2 regions of the Azoarcus sp. KH32C genome follow, and region 1 is predicted to be linked to the other one. Evidence: predicted binding sites of a transcription regulator. Region 1 holds the regulator's gene; the other holds the start of a gene.

Region 1 (3,409 bases):
CGATCTGCTACGCAGTGACGGCGGGCGCGCTAGCGCCGCTGGCGTGGATGGGCGTCGCCATCGGGGCGGGTCCCATTGCGGCACGCGTGGCCATCAATGCAGCCGTCTGGTGGTGTCTGCTGCCGGTATTCTTCAGCGTGTGCCATCGCATGATTCCGTTCTTCTCGACAGGGCCGATCCCCGGATATCAGGTCGTGCGGCCGGTGTGGGCGCTCTGGCTCGTCGTCGGAGCGAGCGTCGTTCATGGTGGACTGTCGATGGCCGGGGCGTCTGCGTTCAGTTGGATCGTCGACTTGCCCGCGGCCGTCGCGTCGTTGTGGTTGTCCCGTCAATGGCGACTCCTGTCGGCGCTGAAGGTGCCTCTGCTCGCGATGCTCCACATCGGTTTCCTGTGGCTCGGCATTGCCTGGTCGTTGTTCGCCATCCAGTCGACGGCCGCGTTGGGCGGAGTGCAGATCCTGGGGCTGGCACCGCTTCATGCGTTGGGGGTCGGTTTCTTCGGTTCCGTATTGATGGGGATGGTGTCGCGCGTGACCTTGGGCCATTCCGGCCGGAAGCTGACCGCAGACCGGCTCACCTGGGGCCTCTTTCTGACGCTCGAGTTGGTGGCGGTAACGCGGGTGTTCGCTGAATTGGTGCCCGCAGGATGGGCGCCGTGGGCGATGCTGGTCTCCGTTCTCGGGTGGGTCGGCGTGTTCGGCTCATGGGCGGTCCGCTATGTGCCGATCTACCTGCGTCCGCGCGCCGACGGCCGTCCGGGGTGAGCGATGTATCTTGCCGTCAAGCACTTGCACATGTTCTGCGCCGCCCTGAGCGGCTGCGGCTTCCTGCTGCAGGGTGTGTGGATGATGCGTCGCAGCCCGTTGGCCAATCACAGGGTGACGCGTACTTTGCCGCACGTGATCGACACGGTGTTCCTCGGCAGCGCGATCGCGCTGGCGACGATGAGCGGGCAGTATCCCTTCCTTTCTCCCTGGGTGACCGCCAAGGTCTTTGGCCTGGTCGTCTACGTCCTGCTCGGGGCTGTCGCGTTGCGGCGCGGCGCGACGATGCGTATCCGTGTCGCAGCATTCGCTGCGGCCGTCGTGACCTTTCTGTGGATCGTGTCGGTTGCCGTTACCAAGAATCCGGTGGGCTATCTGGCGTTCGTCGCTGGTTCGTGATCCCGCTTTCGGGCGATTCCGGATGGCGAGCGACGGCAGGACGCACCTGCCCGAAAACGCTCAACTCCGGTGAGGATGCTGGATCAGCTTCTTCAGGCCGGCGCTGTCGAGGATGCGGATGTGCTTCTGCTGAACGGCAATCAGCCCTTCTTCCTGGAAGCGCGAGAACGCACGGGAAACGGTTTCCAGCTTGAGTCCGAGATAGGAGCCGATTTCCTCCCGGGTCATCCGCAGGTGGAATTCGGCCGCCGAAAAGCCCCGCGCCGTGAAGCGCTGCGACATGTTCAGCAGGAAGGCCGCAAGCCGTTCTTCGGCGCGCATCGATCCGAGCAGCGTCATGACGCCGTGATCGCGCACGATCTCCCGGCTCATTACCTTGTGGAACTGCAACTGCAGGCCTTCGACGACCCGCGAGAGTTCTTCCAGCTTGCTGTAGGCGATCACGCAGACTTCGCTGTCTTCCAGCGCCACGGCGTTGCACGAGTGCTGCTCGGTGCTGATACCATCCAATCCGATGATCTCGCCTGTCATCTGGAAGCCGGTGACCTGCTCGCGCCCGTCCTCGAGAAGCACGTCGGTCTTGAACGAACCCGTCCGGATCGCGTAGATCGCCTCGAACGGATCCCCTGCGCGATACAGGTGCTGCTGCCGCTTAATCTTGCGGCGCGCACCGACCAGTTCGTCGAGACGGTCGATTTCGTTTTCCGACATCCCGAACGGCAGGCACAACTCGACGAGGTTGCATTGCGAGCATGCCACCTTGAGACCGGCAACCGTAATCGGCACCGTCGCCTTCATTTGCACGATAATCTGGTTTCCTCTACAGAGATGCGGTGGATGCGGATAAGCTGTGAAATGCTAAGTTGATCCACGTCAACCACAAAAGTGCTGCTTTTTGAGATCGTACGAAATGCACTCTACCGACACAACCATGACCAGTCAGAAAGATCTAGTCTTCGATCAGCAGTTGATTCGTCGCTTCGACATCAACGGGCCGCGTTACACCTCCTATCCGACGGCCGACCGCTTCGTGGAAGCGTTCGACGCACGTGCCTTGCGCGACTGGCTGGCTCAGCGCGGGGTCGGAGGGGTCAGTAAGCCGCTTTCATTATACTTCCACATCCCCTTCTGTAACACGATCTGCTACTACTGCGCGTGCAACAAGATCATCACCAAGGATCACGCACGCTCGGCGAAGTACCTCAAGTACCTCGAGAAGGAAATGGATCTCGTGGCGGCTTCGCTCGGCGGCAGCCGGCAGGTCACCCAGCTGCACCTGGGCGGTGGTACCCCGACCTTCCTGTCGCACGACGAAATGCGCGAGCTGATGGAGTCGGTGCGCAAGCGTTTCACGCTGGTGCCGAACGGCGAGTACTCGATCGAGGTCGATCCGCGAAAGGTCGATTTCGAAACCGTGAAGCTGCTCGCTGACCTCGGCTTCAACCGCATGAGCGTCGGGGTGCAGGATTTCAACGAGGATGTGCAGGCTGCGGTCAACCGCATCCAGAGCTTCGATGAAACCAAGCTCGTTATCGATTCGGCGCGTGCCACCGGCTTCAAGTCCATCAGCATGGACCTGATCTACGGTCTGCCGCGCCAGAACATGATCAGCTTCAATCGCACGCTGGAACAGGTGCTGGAGCTGTCGCCGGACCGTATTTCGCTGTACAGCTATGCGCACCTGCCGGGCTTGTTCAAGCCGCAGCGCCGCATCGCGGTCGAGGACATGCCGACGTCCGACACCAAGCTTCAGATCCTCCAGTTGGCGATTCGCCGGCTGACCGAGGCGGGTTACGTCTATATCGGCATGGACCACTTCGCGAAGCCCGACGACGAGCTCACCGTCGCGCAACGCCAGGGGCGGTTGCACCGCAATTTCCAGGGCTATTCGACGCAGGCCGAGTGCGATCTGCTTGCCTTCGGCGTGTCGGCGATCGGCAAGATCGGGCCGGTGTACTCGCAGAACGTGAAGACGCTCGACGAGTACTACGACATACTCGATCGCGACGAACTGCCGGTGCTGCGCGGCATCGAGCTGACGGCGGACGACCTGCTGCGCCGCTCGATCATCCAGGCGCTGATGTGCCATTTCGAGCTGTCGATCGAGTCCTTCGAAATCGCCCACCTGATCAAGTTCGACGAGTATTTCGCCGAGGAGCTTCAGGATCTGCGTGCGATGGAAGAGGCCGGACTGCTCAAGGTCAGCGACAAGTGGATCAGCGTGCTGCCTCCGGGGCGCTTGCTGG
Region 2 (3,409 bases), 1.9 Mb from region 1:
CCTTGCGTGACGGGCTCGATCTCGGCGTCGGCAGCGAAGTGATGGACGACACGGCGGCGATGCTCGGTTTCGACGATTGTCCGGGAGCGGCGCGCGCGTTCCGGCAGGCCGTGTTGTTGCCTTTGTATCCGGGGCTGTCCGAGCGGCGTTTCCGGCGCGTCGTCGCGACGCTGGGCCGCCTCGCGCAGGAAGTGAAATGAGCGCGTCCGCGAGCCCGGTCGTGTTGTTGCGTGTCGACCGCGAGGCCGGGCGGCACACGGGGCATCCGCGACATCTGCATCCTGCGCTCGACCTCAAATACATCCAGGCCGGGCTGGAGGCCGCGCTGCACGCGCCGGTACCGCTGCTCGACGGCTGGCTGGAGCGGTTTTCGGTCGACGACTTCGTGTGCCGCGTGCTGGCGCTGCGGCCGCGCTATGCGGTGATCCGCGGTGTGACCTGGTGCATCGGCGAGGCCGTAAGGGTGGCGAGCCGGCTGCGGGCGGCCGGCGTCGTCACGATCGCGATCGGGCAGCAGGTGCAGCATTTCGCGCGTGCCGGCTTTGCGGGCTGGGATGAGGCCTACGATCTGGCGATTCCGGGGGAGGCCGAAGAGGAGGCGCCGCGCCTGCTCCTCCGCTTGCTCGCCGGCGAGGAGCTGGCGCACCTGCGTAGCGGCTGGCGACAACGCGTCGCGCTCGGCAACGTCATGCTCGTGCAGGAACCGGACGCGCTACCCCCGCCGCGTGTCGAAGCGGACGAAATGCGCGATTACGCCTTCCCCTTCCCGGTGCAGCGCCGCGGGGCGGTATCGCGCTGGGGCTACGTGCTAACGGCGTGGGGTTGTCCCCGTCCATGCCGCCATTGCACGGCGATCGTGCGCAAGAGCGTCGGACGGGACCTGCGGGCGCGGACCGTCGGCGCGGTCGTCGACGAAGTGCTGGCGATGCAGGACGAAGGCGTGCAGGCGATTTCCTTCGAGGATGATTCGCTGCTGGTGCACCGCGTCCGCTTCCTGCAACTCGCGGACGAACTCGTGCGCCGCGGCGTGCGAATGCCATGGATGGCGAACGCGCGGCCCGACGAGCTCGACGACGAGCGCGTTGCGGCGGCGGCCGCGGCGGGCGCGATGCTGCTCAAGGTCGGCGTGGATAGCGGGTCGGCGCGGCTGGTCGAGCGGCTGGGCAAGACCGGCGACGGCGACGGATGGCTGCGGGCGACCGAGGAGGGTTTCGCCCGGCTCGAAGTGGCCGGCATCGGATCGGTGGCGCTGCTCATGATCGGGATGCCGGGCGAGACGGTCGCGGATGCCCAGGCGAGCCTGGCGCTCGCGCGCCGCATCCGGCCGGACTACGTGCAGGTGCAGCGCTACCAGGCTTACCCCGACGTTCCGCTATGGGGCGAGCTGCCGGAAAGCGCCCGTGCGCGCGGGGACGAATACCACTACCTGGATTCGACTACCAACTGCAGCGAGATTCCCGACCGCGAACTGGCCGCGCTGCAGCGCCGCTTCTACCGCGAGTTCTATCTTCGGCCGGGCTTCGTCGTCCGGCACGTCGCGCGGTATTGGCGGCATTACCTGTCGCCGGCGACGCTCGCACGTCTGCCGGCGACGGTCGGCTATTTGCTGCGGACGTAGGGCTTACGCGCCGCCCGAGCAGCCGCAGCCGCCTCCGCCGCCACCGCATCCGCCACCGGTCGGTGCGGGCGGCGCCGATGCTTCGGTCGCATGGAGCTGGACCGTGAAGTCGATGACGACGCCCTCGACGCTGCGCGAGACGTAGTTGATGCCGATCTGCGCGCCGTAGCGCTGGCGGATCTGACCGAGCAGCGGCAGCGGGTCGTGATCGTTGACGAAACGCATCGTTTCGCCATCTTCGAGCGACTCGAGTGCGCCGAAGATCGCGGCGTGGCGGAAGCGCTTGGCGACGCCGCGGGCGTCGAAGGGATGGACGGTGTTGTCGAAGACGGGCAATTCGCAGCTCATGGGTGTTTCCTGTCGGGTCTCTCGGATGATTGGGGTCGGGGTCGCGACAGTGGGATCCTAGGGGCGCCGGCTATCCAATTCCTTGAGCCAGGACAATTTTCGGAAATTGACGGGACCGCTGTTGTGCGACGTCGTCCGGTCAGGCGCCTTCCGCCCTATGACGTTGTGCGGATAGCATTACATTGTGTTACCGTTTGCACGCGCGCGGGATAGCGCTGAATGGGGCGGGAATGGTTTCATGCGGGCGAAGACAATTCGGATGCCGGATGATCGGGGGCGCCGTCCTGCTCGCCGCGTCGAGATGGATTCCCGCGGCCGATGACAAGCGCCCCGTGATTCTTGCGATCGATGCGGAATTCGGCGTGCCGGCGGCGACGTCGGCGCAGGCGATCCAGCGCGGCGCCGAGATCGCCGCGGCGGAGATCAATGCCGCGGGCGGCGTGCTCCCGGGGCGTTCGCTGGAGATCGCGATCCGCAACAACAACTCGATGCCGGCGCGTGCCCGCGACAACCTCACGGAATTGGCCGCGCACCCGGACGTCGTCGCGGTGATGTCCGGCAAGCACAGCCCCGTTGCGCAGCAGCTGATCCCGCTGATCCACGAACTGGGTATGCCCTATCTCGTACCGTGGGCCGCTGCGGACGACATCACCGACAATCGCCATCAGCCGAATTTCGTATTCCGTCTGTCCTTGAGAGACAGCTGGGCGATGGCTGCGCTGATTGGGCGTGCCGAGGCGCGAGGCTATCGCCGGCTCGGCCTGTTGATCCCGAACAACGGCTGGGGGCGCAGCAATCTCGCCGCGATCGAGGGGCAGCTCGCCGGGTCCAAGCGTCTAGCGCTGGTGTCGCGGCAATCGTACAACATGGGCCATCCGTACTTGCACGAGCAGTACGAGGCATTGCTGAAGGATCGTGCGGATGTCGTCATCCTCGTCGGCAACGAGCTCGAGGGCGTTGCGGTGGTCGAGGAGATTTCCGGCCACCTGCCGGCCGATCGCCTGCCCGTGCTGTCGCATTGGGGCGTCACCGGCGGAGAGTTCTTCGAGCGTACCGGCGACGCGTTGAAGAAGGTCGATTTCTCGGTCGTGCAGACCTACAGCTTCATCGACGCGAAGGGCGAACGCGTGCGGCGCATCGTGGAGCAGCTGCGTGCGCGCTGGGGTGTCGCGAGTGCGCGCGAGATCGATTCGCCGGTCGGCGTGGCCCAGGCCTACGACCTGACGCACTTGCTGGCGCTGGCCGTGCGCCAGGCCGGGAGCACCGATCGCGCCGCGGTGCGTGCGGCGCTCGAGCAGATTCCCGAGTACGCCGGGCTGATCCGCCATTACCGTCGGCCGTTCACGCCGGCGCGCCACGACGCGCTCGATGCGTCGCAGGTCTTCGTCGCTCGCTATGCACCCGACGGAGCGATCGTGCGCGTCGCCAAATGACCGGTCGCCC

The links. Region 1 encodes FNR, which switches genes on or off when oxygen is low (the NO sensors DNR and NnrR bind a similar motif). Its sites were predicted from a motif close to TTGANCTAGNTCAA; they were not measured.
Region 2: AZKH_RS01920 (DUF2249 domain-containing protein) is a predicted target of FNR. The motif match lies at 2,049-2,062, and genes of this name have one in related genera.

Annotation. Positions count from the first base shown of each region.
Region 1 covers NC_020516.1:3,589,377-3,592,785, reverse strand. Annotated here, with positions in the region: gene AZKH_RS15875 (NnrS family protein) at 1-764, shown strand, start outside; gene AZKH_RS15870 (SirB2 family protein) at 768-1,163, shown strand; gene fnr (fumarate/nitrate reduction transcriptional regulator Fnr) at 1,224-1,961, opposite strand; gene hemN (oxygen-independent coproporphyrinogen III oxidase) at 2,095-3,409, shown strand, end outside.
Region 2 covers NC_020516.1:444,706-448,114, forward strand. Annotated here, with positions in the region: gene AZKH_RS01910 (DegT/DnrJ/EryC1/StrS aminotransferase family protein) at 1-200, shown strand, start outside; gene AZKH_RS01915 (radical SAM protein) at 197-1,618, shown strand; gene AZKH_RS01920 (DUF2249 domain-containing protein) at 1,622-1,966, opposite strand; gene AZKH_RS01925 (ABC transporter substrate-binding protein) at 2,233-3,399, shown strand.